Linked DNA regions of Caballeronia sp. TF1N1. The protein of the gene in region 1 interacts with the protein of each later gene in a pairwise test. Links are inferred from orthologs where the notes say so. Each region holds a gene or a part of one and is shown in the gene's direction. Other genes may lie near its edges. The genes, in order: grxD and LDZ28_RS06725.

Region 1 (9,850 bases):
CAAGACGACCGCTCGCAGCACAAGAACAAGGATCGCGCGCTGAAGGTGCTCGCCGCGCGCATCAAGGACAAGCAGTATCACGAGCAACACGCGAAGGAAGCGGCGACGCGCAAGAGTCTGATCGGTTCGGGCGACCGCTCCGAGCGCATTCGCACCTACAATTTTCCGCAAGGGCGCATGACGGATCACCGCATCAATCTGACGCTCTACAAGCTCGAATACATCATGGACGGCGATATCGACGAACTGATCGGCGCGCTCGTGAGCGAGCATCAGGCGGAATTGCTCGCGGCGCTCGGGGAAACCGAGTGACGACCGCAGTCGATCTGCTGCGTGCGTGTGCGCTGCCGGCGCTCGAAGCGCGCGTCTTGCTGATGCACGTGCTCGGCTGGCGACGCACGCAGCTCATCACGCGCGACCGCGAAGCGCTTGGCGCCACCGCGGTTAGCCGCTTCGAGGCGCTCGTCGCGCGCCGTGTCGCGGGAGAACCGATCGCGCAGCTGACCGGAACGCGTGAATTTTTCGGGCTCGAATTCGACGTGACGCCCGATGTGCTGATTCCGCGCCCGGAAACCGAATTGCTGGTGGAAACGGCGCTCGACGCCATCGCGAATACGCCGAACGCGCGCGTGCTCGATCTCGGCACGGGAACCGGCGCCATTGCGGTTTCGCTCGCGCATGCACGGCCCGACGCGCGCGTGTGGGCCGTGGACCGCTCAGGCGCCGCGCTGGATGTCGCGCGTCGCAATGCAGAACGGCTGCTCGATCCGGCGCGCGCGGGCGGGCCGCTCGCGTTCGTCGAAAGCGACTGGACCGCGAAGGTCGATCCTTCGCTGCTCTTCGAAGCCATCGTGAGCAATCCGCCGTATATCGCAAGCGACGATCCGCATTTGCAGCAAGGCGATCTGCGCTTCGAGCCGCGCGACGCGCTCACCGATGACGCCGACGGTTTGTCCTGCATCCGGACCATTATCGAGCGAGCGCCGTTTCTGCTTGCGCGCCGTGGCGTGCTGTGGCTCGAACACGGCTACGATCAGTCCGACGCCGTGCGCCGACTGCTCACGGCGCGCGGTTTCACCGATGTGCATTCGCTGTGCGATCTGGCGGGAATCGAGCGAATCAGCGGCGGCGTTTTCAATGCCTGAGCGCGGCGGGCGAGCCAGGCAGCGGTCAGCCCGGAATAGCGAAATCCGCTATCATTTCAACACTTAGTCCCCACCGACATCAAAGCGCAGGAACATCATGGAAACGCAAGAACGCATCAAGCAACTCGTCGATCAAAACGCGGTCGTCCTCTTCATGAAGGGCACGGCGCAGTTCCCGATGTGCGGTTTCTCCGGCCGCGCCATTCAGGTGCTGAAGGCGTGTGGCGTCGATCAGATCACAACCGTGAACGTGCTCGAAGACAACGAAATTCGTCAGGGCATCAAGCAATTCTCGAACTGGCCGACCATTCCGCAGCTTTACGTGAAGGGCGAGTTCATCGGCGGCTCGGACATCATGATGGAGATGTACGAATCCGGCGAACTGCAACAGCTCTTCGCCGCTGCCTGAAGTTATCTTCGAAGTGAACGCGCCTGCCGCCCGACGACGGCTCATCGTCGCCATCACGGGCGCCACGGGCGCAATTTACGGCGTGCGTCTGCTTGAAACGTTGCGCCGTGTTCCCGGCGTGGAAACGCATCTGCTCGTTTCCAGCGCCGGCTGGCTCAATATCCAGCACGAGCTGGAACTCGATAAATCCACGGTTCACGCGCTCGCGGACGTTGTTCATAACGTGCGCGATGTCGGCGCGAGCATCGCGTCCGGCTCGTTTTCCACGGAAGGCATGATCGTCGCGCCGTGCTCCATGCGAACGCTGGCAAGCATCGCGCACGGACTCTCCGACAATCTCATCACGCGCGCGGCGGATGTCGTGCTCAAGGAGCGTCGCCGTCTGGTGCTGCTGGTGCGCGAAACGCCGCTCAACCTCGCGCATCTGCGCAATATGACCACGGTGACGGAAATGGGCGGCGTGATTTTTCCGCCGCTGCCGGCGTTTTATCAGAAGCCGGCGAGCATCGACGAGATGGTGGATCACACCGTCGCGCGGGTGATCGATCTGTTCCAGATCGCATCGCCGGCCGCCGCTGCATGGGAAGGAATGCGCGGCGAAGCGGACTGAGCGTCGATTTGATTGCAAACGCCGACGACACAATTCATTGCTTCAGCGGCCGTTTATTTCCACTGGTCCCGGCCGTACATTGGTGGCATCCAACTCAATACGCGACGCCATGACTTCCCTTCCCTCCGTTTTCGTTTCCCACGGCGCGCCGACGCTGCCTATCGACCCGTCGATGCCTTCCGGCGAATTCGCCTCGCTCGCTGAAACGCTGCCGCGCCCGCGCGCCATCCTCATGCTTTCGGCTCACTGGGGCACGACGCAACCCGTTGCGAGCATCGCCGAGCGGCCGGAAACCATCCACGATTTCCACGGTTTTCCGCGCGCGCTCTATGAACTGCGCTATCCCGCGCCCGGCGCGCCCGATCTCGCCCGCAACGCCGCCGCGCTGCTCGGCGAGCACGGCATTGCTGCGAGCACGATGGAGCACGGCCTCGATCACGGCGCGTGGGTGCCGCTTCTGCTCATGTTTCCCAACGCCGACATCCCAGTCGCGCAACTTTCCATTCAACCGCGCCTCGATGCCGCGCATCACTTCGGTATCGGCCGGGCGCTGCGCGATTTGCGGCGCGACGGCGTGATGATCGTCGGTTCCGGGCAGATCACGCATAACCTGCGCATGGCGGATTTCGGCGCGCGTCCTGAAGATGCCGATCCGCGCGTCGATGAGTTCACGCATTGGTTCGAGGCGCGTCTTGCCGATCGCGACATCGACGCGCTGCTCGACTATCGCGCCCGCGCGCCGCACGCCGCGCTGATGCATCCGACCGACGAGCATCTGCTGCCAGTATTCGGCGCACTAGGCGCTGCGGCGGATGACTATCAGTTGCGCATACAGTCGCTCGGCACTTTCCAGCGCGCGCTCGCCATGACGAACTACGTGTTCGCGGACGCCTGAGGCCTGAACGTACGAGCCGCGCAGGAAAGAGCGAAGCCCCGCCTGATTGCTCAGGCGGGGCTTCGTTTTACCGCTTCTCGTCGACGATCTGCTTACGCGCCGACTCCGTGCTGAATGTCTTCGTGCGCTTCGCGTTCATCCAGATAGTCCGTCCTATAACCGGTATGCACGCCCCAGAAGTAAAACACGAGCGCGAGCACGGCGACGAGCGCCATGTCCCAGCCATACGGCAACACGCCACTTCCGCCGAATTCCTTGCTGCCGATGAGCGACATGACGGCCATTGTCGGCAGATACGCCACCAGCCACCACGCGGCCTTCAAATCGCGGCCCCATCCCGCGAAGCCGGTCTTGCCCTGGAAGTAGAAGTACACGGGCAGCGCGACGACCATCAACAGGATGATTTCGCCGGTCAGCGGCCACTTTGCCCAGTACAGGACGAGCGACGCGCAGACGAACGCGAACGGCGCGACCAAGCCCATTAAGGGCAAGCGGACCGGCCGTTCCAGATCCGGCGCGGCGCGGCGCAGCGCCATCAGGCTCACAGGCCCGGTGAGATAGGAAATGACCGTCGCCACCGAAATCACCGCCGCCAGCGTGCCCCAACCACGGAAGAAGAACAGGAACACGAACGCGACGAACAGGTTGAACCACATCGCGGGACGCGGCACGCCGTAGAACGGATGCACGTTGCCGAATATCTTCGGCATCGTGTTGTTGCGCTCCATCGCGTAAATCATGCGCGTGGTCGTCGCCATGTAGGTGGTGCCGGTGCCGCTCGGGCTCACGAAAGCATCGACATAAAGAAGCACGGCGAGCCAGTTCAAATTCAGCGCCAGCGCCAGTTCCGCGAACGGCGACGCGAAGTTGAAATGCGACCAGCCCTTCGCGACATCGGCGGGATTGACCGCGCCGATGTAGGCCACTTGCAGCAATACGTAGATCACGAGCGCGATCAGAATCGAGCCGATCACGGCGAACGGGATGCTCCGCGACGGATTGCGCGCCTCGCCCGCGAGATTGACCGGGCTCTGAAAGCCGTTGAAGCTGAACACGATGCCGCTCGTCGCCACCGCCGTCAGCACGGCCGGCCAGCCATAGGGCGCGAAGCTCGACACCGTGCCGAAGTTCTCGGAATGGAACCCTGTATAGATGAGGCCCGCGATGGTCAGGCCGGGAATCAGGAACTTGAAGACAGTGATTGTCGAGTTGGCGCGCGCGAACACCTTCACGCCCCAGTAGTTGAGCATGAAGTACACGACCACGAGCAGCGCCGAGAGGATCAGCCCTGAAGTCGTGAGCGTTTCATTCACGAAGAGCGCATGCGCCCATTCATAGGGCCACGTGCTCATATATTGAATGGATGCCTCGGCCTCGATCGGAATGACCGAGACGATGGCAATCCAGTTCGCCCACGCGCTGATGAAACCGACGAGCGCGCCATGCGAATAGCGCGCGTAACGCACCATGCCGCCGGATTCGGGAAACGTCGCGCCCAACTCCGCGTAAGTAAGAGCGATCGCCATGATGACGACCGCGCCGATCACCCACGCGACCATGGCTGCGGGACCGGCGATCTTGGCCGCTTTCCACGCGCCGAACAACCAGCCTGAACCGATGATGGAACCGAGGCCGGTAAGCATGAGTGCTATCGGCCCGATATTTCGTTGTATCGAACTCTTCACATTGTTCTCCAGTGTCTCTCGCCTTGCGCTTGGAGGTCAGGCGCACGAATGCACATCCGCCGCGCGCGATGCCGGCCTACGGTCCGGTGATAGGGCGATTTTGGTGCAACCTTGGCAGGTTGGCGCGTAGTGTAACGGTTGCACCTTTCGAATGCAGCGAAGGATTGTCAGCTTTCATCAGTTTTTGCGCGATGAAAGCTACCACACGGCGGTGATAGACAGTTGGCAGTGAAATTATGAAAGATTCGTAAGATACGTTGCGATATCTCAAAAAGTCCCTGCGCGGCAGTCGGATATTATTTGACCGCGAAAACGATTAGCCGTATAAACCTTCTTGCAGGATTTCAAGTGGCGAGTGACTTGTGGTTCTTTCGTAGTTCGCCATCGCGGTACTCCGGTTGGTCCCATTGCCCCTTCCTTGATCTTCATGCACCCTTGGCTTCGGCCTCATTCATCAATTTTTTGGAATAAGTAACATGGAAACCGGTACCGTCAAGTGGTTTAATGACGCAAAGGGCTTTGGCTTCATCACCCCGGATGGCGGCGGCGAAGATCTGTTCGCACACTTCTCGGAAATCCGCATTGAGGGTTTCAAGACACTTCAAGAAAACCAAAAGGTTACCTACGAAGTGAAGACTGGCCCCAAGGGCAAGCAAGCAGCGAACATCAAGCCGGCGTAAGTTTTTATCCGGCTTAAAAAAAACCCCGCCTCGGCGGGGTTTTTTGCATCTGGAACGAGCGCGATCAGGTAAAGACGCGTTGCGCGTAAATACCGAGACCCGTCGCCACGCTGGCAAGTCGATCGCCGAATACGGCTCGTGCGCCGGGAAAAGCCGCCGCGAGCGCATCGGACAGAAAGCGCAAACCGGTGGTGCCGCCCGTGAAGTACACGGCGCCGACATCCGCGTTCGCCACGCCCGCGCGTTTCACCGTTTCCAGCGCCGCTTCGACGATACGCCGCGTCTCGTCCGCTCCTGCTTCGATCAGCTGGGCTTCGTCGAATGCGACGCGCAGCGCTTCCTCCACCTCTTCCATGTCGATCTCGGTTACGCCGCCCGCCGCCACGTCGATCTTCGCTTCCTCAGCGTGCGCAGTCAGCGCATGACCGAGCCTGCGATCGACGACGCGCATCAGCCGGTCATGCAGACGCGGTTCGGTGTAAAGGTGGCGCATCAGTTGCAATTCGCTCACGCGCTTGGGCGTGTAGACGGTATTGATCAGATGCCACGTCGCCAGATCGAAATACACGCGGTTCGGCACTTCGCGCCCTTGCGGATCGAGCGTCTGATAACCGAGTTCGCGCAAAACGGTCGTCAGCTCGACGCGCCGGTCGAAATCTGTGCCGGCCACGTGCACACCGTGATGCGCGAGGACATCGCTTTTTCGGTCTAGCTGGCGAGCGCGCTCGGGCCCCACGCGAACGAGCGAGAAGTCGGACGTACCGCCGCCGATATCCGCGACCAGCACGAGCCCTTCCTGCGTCAGGCGCGCTTCGTAATCGAATGCGGCGGCGATCGGTTCGTATTGAAAGTGAATCTCGCGCAAGCCGATGGCGTGCGCGCACGCTTCGAGTTGCGACTGCGCAAGGCGGTCGGCGCGCGGATCGTCATCGACGAAAAAGACCGGACGGCCGAGAACCGCGCGATCGAGCGGACTTGGCGAGACCGCCTGCGCTTTCTGTTTCAGATGTTGCAGAAAAAGCGTGATGACGTCCGTGTACTTGATGGCGGAGCCGTCGCCGAGATCGGTGCTAGTGTCGGCGAGCGGCGAGCCGAGAATGCTTTTCATCGAACGCATGAGGCGGCCGTCGAAGCCGTCTATATACGATTCGAGCGCGGCGCGGCCATAGGACTGGCTGTTTTCGTCCGTGTTGAAGAAGACGGCCGTCGGAAGCGTGGTTGCCTCGCCCTCGACGGGAGCCAGCCGGATCGAATGGCCACCCTGCGTCTGCGCCTGAATCGCGGCAGGCACGGCGACGGCGGAATTCGACGTGCCAAAATCGATCGCACAGTAGGTCATGGACATCGAGGCAGCGTTACGAGGCAACGCCGCATTCAAAAGTGGACAGGGTTTGTAGCATGTTCGGCGGCATGCATCAACCGCATTCGAACCCGTCTGGAACCGCCACGACGCTTCAACCGACGCGGAATGCAACTTGCTCGCCAAAGCGGCAATTTATTCACTGTTGCGCGCGCGGATGCGGCGGGCACGAGCCAATGAACGACACTACCTTACCGCAGGAAAATCGTTCGACTGCGAGCGCCAGCGATCGATCCGACATCATAGAAACCGATTTGCCGGGACGGCTCGACCGTCTGCCCTGGGGCCGGTTTCATACGTTGATCGTATTCGCGCTCGGCATCACGTGGCTGCTCGACGGGCTCGAAGTCACGCTCGCGGGCGCGGTGGCGAGCGCATTGAAGTCGAGCCCGGCGCTGCACTTCAACAACACGGATGTCGGCATCGCCGGCAGCGCGTACATTGCGGGCGCGGTGGTCGGCGCGCTTGGCTTCGGCTGGCTCACCGACCGGCTCGGACGACGCAAGCTCTTCTTCATCACGCTCTTTCTCTACGTGGCCGCGACCGCCGCAACCGCGTTCTCATGGGATCTCGCAAGTTTCGTGCTGTTCCGCTTTCTGACGGGCGCGGGCATCGGCGGTGAATACACGGCCATCAATTCCACGATCCAGGAATTCACGCCCGCGCGTTTGCGCGGCTGGACCGATCTCGCCATCAACGGCACGTTCTGGATCGGCGCGGGCATTGGCGCGGCCGGTTCGCTCGTTTTGCTCGATCCGGGCCTGATGCCGCCCGATTGGGGCTGGCGCGGGTGCTTCTTGATCGGCGCAGCGCTCGGTCTCACCATTCTCTTCATGCGGATGTGGGTGCCGGAAAGTCCGCGCTGGCTCATCACGCATAACCGCGTCGATGAAGCGAAGCAGATTGTCGAGGACATCGAAGCGCATTTTCGCAAGCACGGCGTCGAAATACCGAACACGCCGATCAAGCCGCTGCGCCTAAAGATGCGCGAGCACACGCCACTTTCGGAAGTCGCGCACACGCTGTTTCATGTGCATCGGAGCCGCTCGCTGGTCGGCCTCATGTTAATGACCGCGCAGGCGTTCTTCTACAACGCAATCTTTTTCACTTACGCGCTCGTGCTGACGGACTTCTATCACGTGCCAGGCGATCACATCGGCTGGTACGTGCTGCCGTTCGCAGCGGGCAATTTCCTCGGCCCCGTTCTGCTCGGCAAGCTATTCGACGTGCTCGGCCGACGCCGGATGATCGCCTTCACTTACGCGATCTCGGGCGTGCTGCTCACGATCAGCGGATGGATGTTCATGCACGGAATGCTTTCCGTGACCACGCAGACCATAGCGTGGATGGTAATTTTCTTCTTCGCGTCGGCGGCGGCGAGTTCGGCCTATCTGACGGTCAGCGAGACGTTTCCGCTGGAGATTCGCGCGCTTGCCATCGCCGTGTTTTATGCGTTCGGTACGGCGCTCGGCGGGATCATCGGGCCGGCGCTGTTCGGGCAACTCATCGATACGCATCAGCGCGGCGCGGTGTTCGTCGGCTATCTGATCGGCTCGGCGCTGATGATCGCGGCCGCCGTCGTGGCCGGCATCTGGGGCGTGGCGGCGGAGCGCAAGTCTCTGGAAGATGTTGCGCGGCCGCTGTCATCGGCGGATGAGGGGTGATGTCGTACACATCCGCAGTCAAGCGCACCCGCGCCGCGTAAGCCTGGCTTCACTCGAAACTCTTTCCCCACGCGCCTTCGAACGAGGTCTCGCCCAGCGCCTTGCGTGCTCGCGGCGCGGCCTCGCGTTCGCGAAGCGCGTCGTCGAGAAGATTCGCGTCGCCGTGATGACCGACTGCGATCATCGCGATGATCTCCACCTCCGGCGGAATCTCGAACGCCGCGCGGAACGCGTCGCGATCGAAGCCGCCCATCTGATGCGTCGCGAGCCCGAGCGCGTGCGCCTGGAGCACGAGCGCCATCGCGGCCGCGCCGGTGTCGTAGAGCGCGGTGCGGCTGACATCGCCCTTCGGCGTGAGCGTCGACGCAGTCACGCAGACCAGCACGGGCACGCGAACATTCCATGTCCGATTGGACGGCGCGAGCGTTTCGAACGCGCGCTGGAACGCGGCTTCGTCGCGATGCCGATCGAACGCGATGAAACGCCAAGGCTGCAAATTGCTCGATGAAGGCGCCCAGCGCGCCGCTTCGAGCAGGCTATGCAGATGCTCGCGGCTCAGCGGCGCGTCGGAGAACGCGCGCGGGCTCCAGCGGCCCGCGAGTAGTTCGTGGATATCGACTTCGGTTGCGGCGGGTTTGGCGGTCATCATTGGAATCCTTCAGCGATTGGAAGAAGCGAGGCCTGCCCATCACGGTAAGGGCTTTGCAGCAGGCGACCGCACAACGCTACCACTTCAATTCAGCACCGTTGCCTCGCGCCGCCCTCAAAAGCGCAAACGGCGCGCATCGGCCCGATGCGCGCCGTTCAGGTATCGAACGACAAGGATAAGTCACGGACTCACACGTCCGCAAAAGCGCTCAAGTGGCGGCGATGCCCATCGACCGCCCCGCGCGATTGATCCGCAACACCGTGACGGCTGCGACGAGGCAAAGACCGCCAGAGATCATCGTCGCCACGGTGTAGCTGCCGAGGCTCGACCGCAGCATGCCGCCGCCCAGCGCCGCGAACGCCGCGCCGAGCTGATGCCCCGCCACGATCCAGCCGAAGACGATCGGCGCCGACTCCTTGCCATAGACATCGGTGGCGAGGCGCACCGTCGGCGGCACGGTCGCGATCCAGTCGAGCCCGTAAAACACCGCGAAAAGCGGCAACCCAAAGAAGTCGATGCCAAACGCATACGGCAGATAGATCAACGACAACCCGCGCAGGCCGTAGTACCAAAACAGCAGCAAGCGCGCGTTGAAGCGATCCGAAAGCCATCCGGAAAGCGTCGTGCCGAACAAATCGAAAATGCCCATCGCCGCGAGCAAGGTCGCGCCTTGCACCTGCGTCATGCCGTAGTCGGAGCACATCGCGATCAGATGCGTGCCGACATAACCGTTCGTGCTCGCGCCGCAGACGA
Region 2 (9,872 bases), 1.1 Mb from region 1 along the record:
GCGACTTCATCGAGGCGGCGGAAGACTTGTTCCTTCACGCCCAGGTCTTCGAATACCGCTTCGATGATCAAGTCCGCGTGCGCGAGGTCCGCATAATCGAGCGTCGGTTGAATTAGGGCCATGCGTTCATCGACCTCGTCTTGCGTGAGCTTGCCCTTCTTCACTTGCGCTTCGTAATTGCAGCGCACGTTCGCCAAACCCCGGTCGAGTGCGTCCTGTTTCGTTTCGAGCAACACGACGGAAAATCGCGCGTTGATGAAGTTCATGGCGATGCCGCCACCCATCGTGCCCGCGCCGATCACGCCAATGCGCTCGATCTTTCTGACGGGCGTGTTCGACGGCACATCCGCGATCTTGGACGCCGCGCGTTCGGCGAAGAACGCGTGCCGCAGCGCGCGGCTTTCCGGTGTCTGCACGAGCGCGAGAAAACATTCGCGCTCGAAGGCGAGCCCGCGTTCGAAGCCTTCTTTCAGGCCTTTTTCGATGGCATCGATGCACTTGTGCGGTGCCGGAAAATGCTTCGCCGTCGCGATGGCGTTCGCGCGCGCGGCCTGGACGATTCGATCGGCATCCGTGTGTTCGATGGGGCGTTCGCGCACTTGCGGGTGCATGCCGTCACGCTTGGCGACGTGCTGAGCGAAACGCACGGCGCCATCGAGCAAGTCGCCTTCGATCATTTGGTCGAAGAGCGCGGTATTCGCGAGTCGTTCGGATGATACCGGCGTTCCCGACACGATCATGCCGAGTGCCCTTTCGAGGCCAACCACGCGCGGCAGCCGTTGCGTGCCGCCCGCGCCGGGCAGGAGGCCGAGCTTCACTTCGGGCAGCGCGATCTGCGCGCCGGGCGACGCCACGCGGAAATGCGCGCCGAGCGCGAGTTCGAGGCCGCCGCCCATCGCCACGGCGTGAATCGCCGCGATCACCGGTTTCGCGCTGCCCTCGATTGCTTCGATGACCGTCTTGAGCGTCGGTTCTTGCGTCGCCTTCGGCGTATTGAATTCGGTGATGTCCGCGCCGCCCGAAAACGCCTTGCCGGCGCCGATCACGACGATGGCGCGCACGTTGTCTTCGTCACGCGCGCGCTCGATGCCTTCCACGATGCCAAGCCGTGTCGCGTGCCCGAGGCCGTTCACCGGCGGGTTGTCGAGTGTGATGACGGCGACGCCGTCGTGGATCGTGAAGTGCACAGCCATGAAGATGTCTCCCGTTCGCGCGTCTTTGGCGAGGTTATTGTGAGTGATCGACGCAGAATACACAAAGGAGAACGATCGTTCAAATGCGCGTCGTCCGGCGAATGAAAACGCCCCGGATCGACCGGGGCGCTAGGTCAGCCGGAAGCGCTGGTATCAAGATGTCTTCTCACCCTTCTCCGGCAGCACATGCTCCCGATACAACGCGCGCAGCCGCACCTTCTGCAGCTTGCCCGTCGCCGTATGCGGCAACTCGTCGGCGAACACGACATCGTCCGGAATCCACCACTTCGCGACCTTGCCCTCGAAATGCGCGAGCAAATCCTCACGCGTGATGGTCGCGCCCGGACGCAGCACGGCGACGATCATCGGCCGCTCCGTCCACTTCGGATGCGAGCACGCAATGCACGCCGCCTCCGCCACCTGCGGATGCGACACCGCGATGTTCTCCAGATCGATCGAACTGATCCACTCGCCGCCCGACTTGATCACGTCCTTGCTGCGATCGGTGATGTTCATGAAGCCATCGGCGTCGATGGTCGCGACATCGCCCGTTGGAAACCAGCCGTCGATGAGCGGCGACTCGTCGCGCCGGAAATAGCGGTCGATGACCCACGGTCCGCGCACGTGCAGATCGCCGAACGACTGGCCGTCCCAAGGCAGTTCGTGGCCGTCGTCGCCGACCACTTTCATATCGACGCCAAAGAGCGCGCGCCCCTGCTTTTCGAGCGAGATGCGCTGTTCCTCGGCCGAACGCTGCTTCTGCCGGAAACTCAGCCGCGCGAGCGTGCCGAGCGGCGACATCTCCGTCATGCCCCACGCATGAATCACCTGCACGCCGTAGTCTTCCTCGAAGGTCTTCAGCATGGCGGGCGGACACGCCGAGCCGCCGATCACCGTGCGCTTCAAGGTCGAAAAGCGCAAATCGTTCTGCTTCATGTAGGCGAGGAGCGCCAGCCATACGGTCGGCACGCCCGCCGAATAGGTGACGCCTTCCGCTTCCATCAACTCATAGAGCGACTTGCCGTCGAGGTCCTTGCCGGGAAACACCAGCTTCGCGCCGACGAGCGGCCCCGCATGCGGAATGCCCCACGCGTTGACGTGGAACATCGGCACGACGGGCAGGATGGAATCGCTCGATGAAGCGCCCATCGCATCGGGCAAGGCCGCGCCATAAGCATGCAGCACCGTCGAGCGATGCGAGTACAGCGCGCCCTTCGGATTGCCCGTCGTTCCCGACGTATAGCAAAGAAACGATGCCTGACGTTCATCGAGCATCGGCCATTCGTAGACGCCATCCTGTTCGCCGACGAGACTTTCGTAGCTCATCACCGGCACGCTCAGGTTCGAAAGATGCTGCTCGATGCAGGCGGCATCGCCGAGTGCGATCCAGCCTTTCACGTTCGGACACTGCGGCGCGATCATCTCGACGAGCGGCGCGAAGGTCATGTCGAACAAGACGTACGAATCGTCGGCATGATCGATGATGAACGCGACCTGATCCGGAAAGAGACGCGGATTGATGGTGTGGCACACGGCGCCCATGCCCGCCACGCCGTAATAGCACTCCAGATGCCGGTAGCCGTTCCAGGCGAGCGTGCCGATGCGCTCGCCCTGCTGCACGTCGAGCGCGATCAAGGCCTGCGCGAGTTGCTTCGCGCGCTTCTCGCAATCGCGGTAGGTGTAGCGATGGATATCGCCTTCGATACGCCGCGACACGATTTCCGTATCGCCGAAGTGGCGCGAGGCATGGGACAACAGGGACGACGCGAGCAACGGTATTTCCATCATCTGGCCGTAAAGCGGCGACGTCATGGGTGATTTCCTCGGTGAGTCGGTTGGCGAGTCTGGGCTCGAGTCATTGGGTCGGTCATTCGCTTTGCGCCGCCCGATGCCCGGCCGGGCGCGGCCCTGCAGGCCCGCGGGCGCGGATTTACAATATCGTTTAACCAAAAGGCGCTCAATATGTCGTTTTCCCCAAGCAATGCCGTGCGTGCAGCGTCCGGCGAGAAGGCTTCCGGCGCTGATTCCATGGACGCCATCGCCGCCGCGATCAAGGTTGGCCAGCCAGGCTCGTTCGCGGCGCTCGGGGCCGCGTTTCTGACGCGCCTTCCCGCCACGCCGGTGCCCGATCCTTATCTCGTCGCGATCTCGCGCGAAACGGCGGACATGCTCGGCATCGATCCGGATGTCGCGGAAGGCAGCGAGCAAAAGCGCTTTGCCGAATACTTCGCCGGCAATCCCACGCGCGAATGGCCCGCCGGCGACCTGCCTTACGCAGCGGTCTATTCGGGGCATCAGTTCGGCGTGTGGGCAGGTCAATTGGGCGATGGCCGCGCACTTACACTCGGCGAGATCGAGCCAGACGCCGATCGGGACCATGACGGCACACGCTTCGAACTTCAGCTGAAGGGCGCGGGCCGCACACCGTATTCCCGCATGGGCGATGGCCGCGCCGTGTTGCGTTCGTCGATCCGCGAATTCCTGTGCTCCGAAGCCATGCACCATCTGGGCATTCCCACGACGCGCGCGCTCGCCATCGTCGGCTCCGATATGCCGGTGCGGCGCGAGAGCATGGAAACAGCGGCGATCGTCACGCGCGTCGCGCCGAGCTTCGTGCGCTTCGGGCATTTCGAACACTTCTATTCGAACGACCGCGTCGACGATCTCAAAGCGCTTGCCGATCACGTGATCGAGCGCTTCTATCCGCATTGCCGCGATGCCGACGATCCCTACCTCGCGCTCCTCGACGAAGCCGTGCGCAGCACCGCCGATCTGATGGCGGAGTGGCAAGCCGTCGGCTTCTGTCACGGCGTGATGAACACCGACAACATGTCCATTCTCGGTCTCACGATCGACTACGGCCCGTTCGGTTTCATGGATGGCTTCAACGCGCATCACATTTGCAACCACACGGACACGCAAGGGCGCTATTCGTACAGCCGTCAGCCGCAGGTCGGCTATTGGAACCTGTTTTGTCTAGCGCAGGCGCTGGTTCCGCTCGTCGGCGCGAACCTGCCGGAAGAAGGCCGTGCGCAACGCGTGGTCGAGGAAGCGCAGAAGGTTCTCGAACGCTACAAGGCGCGCTTCGGCCCTGTGTTCGAAGCGAAGATGCGCGCCAAGCTCGGCCTCGAAATCGCGCGCGAAGGCGATGACAAACTCGCCAACGGTCTCCTCGAAATCATGCACGCGAACCGCGCGGACTTCACGCTCACGTTCCGGAACTTGTCGAAGCTCGCGAAATCCGATACCTCGAACGATTCGCCCGTGCGCGACCTCTTTCTCGACCGCGCCGCTTTCGACGCGTGGGCGGTGCAGTATCGGGAACGTCTCGCGCACGAAACGCGCGACGATATGGATCGCAGAGCCGCGATGAATCGCGTGAATCCGAAGTACGTGCTGCGTAATCACCTGGCCGAACAGGCGATTCGCCAGGCGAGCGAAAAGGACTACACCGAAGTGGCGCGGCTTCTCGACGTGCTGCGCCGTCCCTACGACGAACAACCCGAATACGAAGCCTACGCCGGCCTGCCGCCCGACTGGGCGAGCGATCTGGAAGTGAGTTGTTCTTCTTAGGATCGCCCCAAAATAGCTGGCCTGATCCGTTTTTCCGACTTTCGGCCGATAAAAGGAATGATATGAGCAGAGACGACACCACCGACAACACTGGCGCCACGGCGTATCCGCTGCAAAAGGACGATGCGGCGTATCGCAGCGAACTCAACGACATGCAGTATCAGGTCACGCGCCACGCGGCGACCGAGCGCCCGTTCTCCGGCGAATACTGGGACCACTTCGAGCGCGGCGTGTATGACTGCGTGTGTTGCGGCACGCCGCTTTTCGAATCCGCGACCAAGTTCGACGCGGGCTGCGGCTGGCCCAGCTACTTTAAGCCGATCAACGGCGAAGTGATCGAAGAGAAGACCGACCGCTCGCACGGCATGCTGCGCATCGAAGTGCAGTGCAAGAACTGCGGCGCGCACCTCGGCCACGTCTTCGAAGACGGCCCGGCGCCCACCGGTTTGCGGTATTGCATCAACTCGGCTGCGCTACAATTCGAATCCAAGTAAGCGCGGGCGGGTTGTGGCGGGCTAATCAATAAGCCCGTGCATAATTTTCTGCCGCATGGAACGCCCGCTTCTCGAGAGCGGGCGTTCGTTTCGCGCGCCGCAGCCTGCTCGCTGCCCACCTCATCGCCACGCCAATGAAATTTCTGTTCGATCTGTTTCCGATCATCCTGTTTTTTGTCGCATTCAAGATCTGGGGCATATATACGGCAACTGCCGTGGCCATCGCGGCGACGCTCGTGCAGATTGCGTGGGTGGCCTTCCGCCATCGCAAGGTCGATCCAATGCTGTGGGTGAGTCTCGGCGTGGTCGTGGTGTTCGGCGGCGCGACGCTCGTGCTGCACAACGATACCTTCATCAAATGGAAGCCCACCGCGCTTTACTGGCTCTTCGCCGTGGCGCTGATCGTCGCGCAACTCGGCTTCAAAAAGAACCTCATCGAAGCGATGATGGGCAAGCAGATCGTACTGCCGCATCGTGTGTGGGGACAATTGAACGTGGCGTGGGCGGTGTTTTTCGCGCTGCTCGGTATCGTCAATCTCGTGGTGGCGTTTCACTTCACCACGGACCAATGGGTCAACTTCAAGCTCTTCGGCGCGACGGGATGTCTCGTGGCGTTTATCGTCGCGCAAAGTTTCTGGCTCGCCAAATACATGAAGGAGGATGGTCAATGAACGCTTCCTTCGATTTTCCGAACGCGAGCGCGGCCGACAAGATCGCGCATCTCGAAGCGCGCCTCGAAGCGGCGCTCGAACCGCAAACCGTGCATATCGAAGACGACAGCGCGGCGCATGCCGGGCATGCCGGCGCGGCTTCGGGCAGTCATTACACGGTCACGGTCATCGCCGAATGCTTCGCGGGCCGCGCGCGAGTGGCGCGGCATCGACTGGTGTATGATGCGCTGGCCGCGGAAATGCAGCATGGCGTGCACGCACTGGCCATCCGGGCTTATACGCCGCAAGAGTTCGCAGAACAATTCGAATAGACTCCGCGCGGGCTTTGGCGCCTGATTGCCGCGCTTTTGCCTCGCCTCTCCTGCGTGTCGATTCACTCAGCTTCTTCCAGATCAACCTCTCAATCAAGCGCCTTTCGAGGTCGCTCGTTGCTCAGTTAGGAACCTCCGATGACTTTGAAAAAAACCCGCGTCTGGGTCTTGCTGGCTGCGTTCGCCGCGGCTCCCGCGTTTGCGCAGAACATCGCCGTCGTCAATGGCACGCCGATTCCCACGTCGCGCGCCGATGCGCTCGTGAAGCAACTCGTCCAGCAGGGTCAGCAGGATTCGCCGCAATTGCAACAGGCGGTGCGCGAGGAACTCATCAACCGCGAAATCCTGATGCAGGAAGCATCGCGCGAAGGCCTGCCCATGCGTCCCGACGTGAAGGCGCAGATCGCGGTCGCGCAACAGACGGTCGTGCTGCGCGCGATGATCGAAGACTTCGTCAAGAAGAACACGCCGACCGACGCCGAGATCCAGGCGCGCTACGAGCAACTCGTGAAGCAGACGGGCGGCGGCAAGGAACTGCATCTGCATCACATCCTGGTAGAAAGCGAAGCGCAGGCGAAGGACTTGATCGCGAAGATCAAGGGCGGCGCGAGCTTCGAGGATCTGGCGAAGCAATACTCGAAGGACCCGGGATCGGGCAAGAACGGCGGCGATCTGGACTGGTCCGCGCCGCAAGCCTACGTGCCGGAATTCGGCGCCGCCGCCGAGAAGCTCAAGAAGGGTGAAGTAACGCCGCAGCCGGTGAAGACGCAATTCGGCTGGCACATCATCCGTCTGGACGATACCCGCGACGTCGCCCCGCCGCCGCTGGAACAAGTGAAAGCGCAGATCGCGCAGCAGATTCAGCAGGAGAAGCTGCAGGCGTTCGAGGAAGGGTTGCGGAAGAAGGCAGTGGTGAAATAAGCACGCTGATCGCCCTTCGTCGCTGTCGGACAAAGCCGCCTTCGGGCGGCTTTGTCGTTTTCGGTGCGTGTCTGCAATCGGCAAAAAAACACCCCGAAAAACCACTTCGGGGTGCTCTCATCCCACCGATACAACCGAACCTCACCCCATGAACCGCCGCGCGTTCTGAAACACGCGCAGCCACGGACTGCCGTCAGTGGTCCAGTCATCCGGTGTCCAGCTCATTTGCACATTGCGATGCACGCGCTCCATATGCGGCATCAAAACGGTGAAGCGGCCGTCGGGCGTCGTGACCGACGTGATGCCTTGCGGCGAGCCGTTCGGGTTGAACGGATACTGCTCCGTCGCGCGGCCGTGATGATCGACGAAACGCATGGCGACGAGTGCCTTCGCGGCATCGCCCTGTTGCGAGAAATCGGCGAAACCTTCACCGTGCGCGACCGCAACCGGAATGCGCGAGCCTTCCATGCCGCTAAAGAAGATCGACGGCGAACTCTCCACTTCCACGAGCGAGAAGCGCGCTTCGAACTGCTCGGACTTGTTGCGCGTGAACTTGGGCCACGCCTCGGCGCCGGGGATGATCGACGCCAGGTTCGACATCATCTGGCAGCCGTTGCAGATGCCGAGCGCGAAGGTATCGGCGCGGCTAAAGAAGGCGGCGAACATATCGGAAAGACGCGGGTTGAAGCGAATGGTCTTGGCCCAGCCTTCGCCCGCACCCAGCACGTCGCCATACGAGAAGCCGCCGCACGCCACCGCGCCCGCGAAGTCGGCGAGTGTCGCGCGGCCTTCGAGCAGATCGCTCATATGTACGTCATGTGCATCGAAGCCCGCGCGGTCGAATGCATACGCGGTTTCGAGATGCGAGTTCACGCCCTGCTCGCGCAAGATCGCCACGCGCGGACGCGTGTTCGTCGCGATGAACGGCGCGGCGACGTCTTCCGCCGGATCGAAGGTCAACACGGGCGACAAGCCGGGATCGCCGGCATCGAGCAATGCGTCGTATTCGGCGTCGGCACAAGCGGGGTTGTCGCGCAGACGCGCGATGCGCCAGCTCACCTCGCTCCATGCGCGCTGCAACTCGGTACGCGGCGCATCGAAAATCTTCTTCGCGTCGCGATAGATCTCGACCGTGTCGCGCTCGTTCGGCTTGCCGATGACATGCGCGCACGCCGACAAACCATGCCCGCGCAACGCGCCGAGCACGGCATCGCGATCCGCCGCGCGCACTTGCACCACCGCGCCGAGTTCTTCCGTGAACAGCGCGCGGATCGTGCGGTCGTCGCGCCGGCCGCTCGTCTGCTTGGTCCAGTCTTTCGCGTCGCCGTAATCGGATTCGTGGTCGGCATCGAGTGTCAGCATGTCGACGTTGAGCGACACGCCCACGTGCCCCGCGAACGCCATCTCGCAGACCGTCGCCCACAGGCCGCCGTCCGAGCGGTCGTGATAGGCAAGCAGCTTGCCGTCGGCGTTGAGCGCCTGAATGGACGCGAAGAAGCGCTTGAGGTCTTCGGGATCGTCGACGTCGGGCACGGCATCGCCCACTTGCTGCGTCACTTGCGCGAGGATGCTGCCGCCCATGCGATTGCGCCCGCGCCCCAGATCGATGGCGATCAGCACCGTATCGGACTCCGCGACGAGTTGCGGCGTGAGTTGACGGCGCACGTCCTCGACCGGCGCGAACGCCGAGATGATGAGCGACACCGGCGACACCACTTCCCGTGAGCCGCCGCGTGCGTCCTGCCACTTGGTGCGCATCGACAGCGAATCCTTGCCGACCGGAATGCTGATGCCGAGCGCCGGGCACAGTTCCATGCCGATGGCCTTCACCGTGTCGTAGAGCGCCGCGTCTTCGCCCGCGCTGCCGCACGCGGCCATCCAGTTGGCGGAGAGCTTGAGCTTGCTCAACGATTCGATCGGCGCGGCAGCGATATTCGTCACTGCTTCGCCCACTGCCATGCGGCCGGATGCGGGTGCGTCGATGACGGCGAGTGGCGTGCGCTCGGCCATCGTCATGGCTTCGCCGCGATAGCCCGCGTAGTCCATGGTCGTGATGGCGCAATCGGCCACCGGCACTTGCCACGGGCCCACGAACTGGTCGCGCGCCGTCGTGCCGCCCACCGAACGGTCGCCGATGGTGATGAGAAACGACTTGCTCGCGACGGTCGGGTGCTTGAGCACATCGACGGCGACTTCCGAAAGCTGCAGGCCGGTGACATCGACCGGCGTGAAGCTCGGATGTTCGCGCGCAACGTCGCGATGCATTTTCGGCGGCTTGCCGAGCAGCACATCCATCGGCATGTCGACGGGTTCCTGACCTTCGTTTTCATCGTCGATGAGTTCGAGGTCGCGCTCGTCCGTCGCCACGCCAACCACTGCCACCGGGCAGCGTTCACGCTCGCACATTGCCTCGAAGGCCGGCAGATCGGCGGGCGCGATGGCCAGCACATAGCGCTCTTGCGCTTCGTTCGACCAAATTTCGCGCGGCGACAGTCCGCTTTCCTCGAGCTGTACCTTGCGCAGTTCGAAGCGCGCGCCCTTTCCCGCGCCATCGACGAGTTCGGGGAACGCATTCGAAATGCCGCCCGCGCCGACGTCGTGAATCGACAGAATGGGGTTGTGCTCGCCCAGTTGCCAGCACGAGTTGATGACTTCCTGCGCGCGGCGTTGAATTTCAGGATTGCCGCGCTGCACGGAATCGAAGTCCAG

Evidence for each region.
Region 2: the proteins of grxD (region 1) and LDZ28_RS06725 interact in binary tests that used the Escherichia coli proteins (3 or more experiments, as listed by UniProt). The link is inferred for Caballeronia sp. TF1N1 from one-to-one orthologs.

What each region holds. Positions count from the first base shown.
Region 1 is NZ_CP084626.1:2,565,145-2,574,994, forward strand. The notes cover bases 9-2,898. They hold grxD (Grx4 family monothiol glutaredoxin), read left to right. Parts: upstream 9-1,242; coding sequence 1,243-1,554; downstream 1,555-2,898. Other genes in these bases: prfA (peptide chain release factor 1), read left to right, coding at 9-312; prmC (peptide chain release factor N(5)-glutamine methyltransferase), read left to right, coding at 309-1,145; LDZ28_RS11935 (UbiX family flavin prenyltransferase), read left to right, coding at 1,568-2,164; LDZ28_RS11940 (class III extradiol ring-cleavage dioxygenase), read left to right, coding at 2,274-2,898. Also shown: more of prfA, read left to right, coding at 1-8; more of LDZ28_RS11940, read left to right, coding at 2,899-3,059; LDZ28_RS11945 (APC family permease), read right to left, coding at 3,152-4,744; LDZ28_RS11950 (cold-shock protein), read left to right, coding at 5,221-5,424; LDZ28_RS11955 (Hsp70 family protein), read right to left, coding at 5,489-6,763; LDZ28_RS11960 (MFS transporter), read left to right, coding at 6,961-8,448; LDZ28_RS11965 (nitroreductase family protein), read right to left, coding at 8,498-9,094; LDZ28_RS11970 (MFS transporter), read right to left, coding at 9,306-9,850. UniProt on the Escherichia coli protein: Monothiol glutaredoxin involved in the biogenesis of iron-sulfur clusters.
Region 2 is NZ_CP084626.1:1,447,036-1,456,907, forward strand. Bases 4,673-7,584 are described here. They hold LDZ28_RS06725 (BolA family transcriptional regulator), read left to right. Parts: upstream 4,673-5,927; coding sequence 5,928-6,242; downstream 6,243-7,584. Other genes in these bases: LDZ28_RS06710 (YdiU family protein), read left to right, coding at 4,673-4,766; msrB (peptide-methionine (R)-S-oxide reductase MsrB), read left to right, coding at 4,829-5,260; LDZ28_RS06720 (septation protein A), read left to right, coding at 5,395-5,931; LDZ28_RS06730 (peptidylprolyl isomerase), read left to right, coding at 6,381-7,163; purL (phosphoribosylformylglycinamidine synthase), read right to left, coding at 7,305-7,584. Outside these bases: LDZ28_RS06700 (3-hydroxyacyl-CoA dehydrogenase NAD-binding domain-containing protein), read right to left, coding at 1-1,193; LDZ28_RS06705 (3-(methylthio)propionyl-CoA ligase), read right to left, coding at 1,347-3,005; more of LDZ28_RS06710, read left to right, coding at 3,156-4,672; more of purL, read right to left, coding at 7,585-9,872. UniProt on the Escherichia coli protein: Transcriptional regulator that plays an important role in general stress response. Has many effects on cell morphology, cell growth and cell division. Acts by regulating the transcription of many genes, including dacA (PBP-5), dacC (PBP-6), ampC and mreB.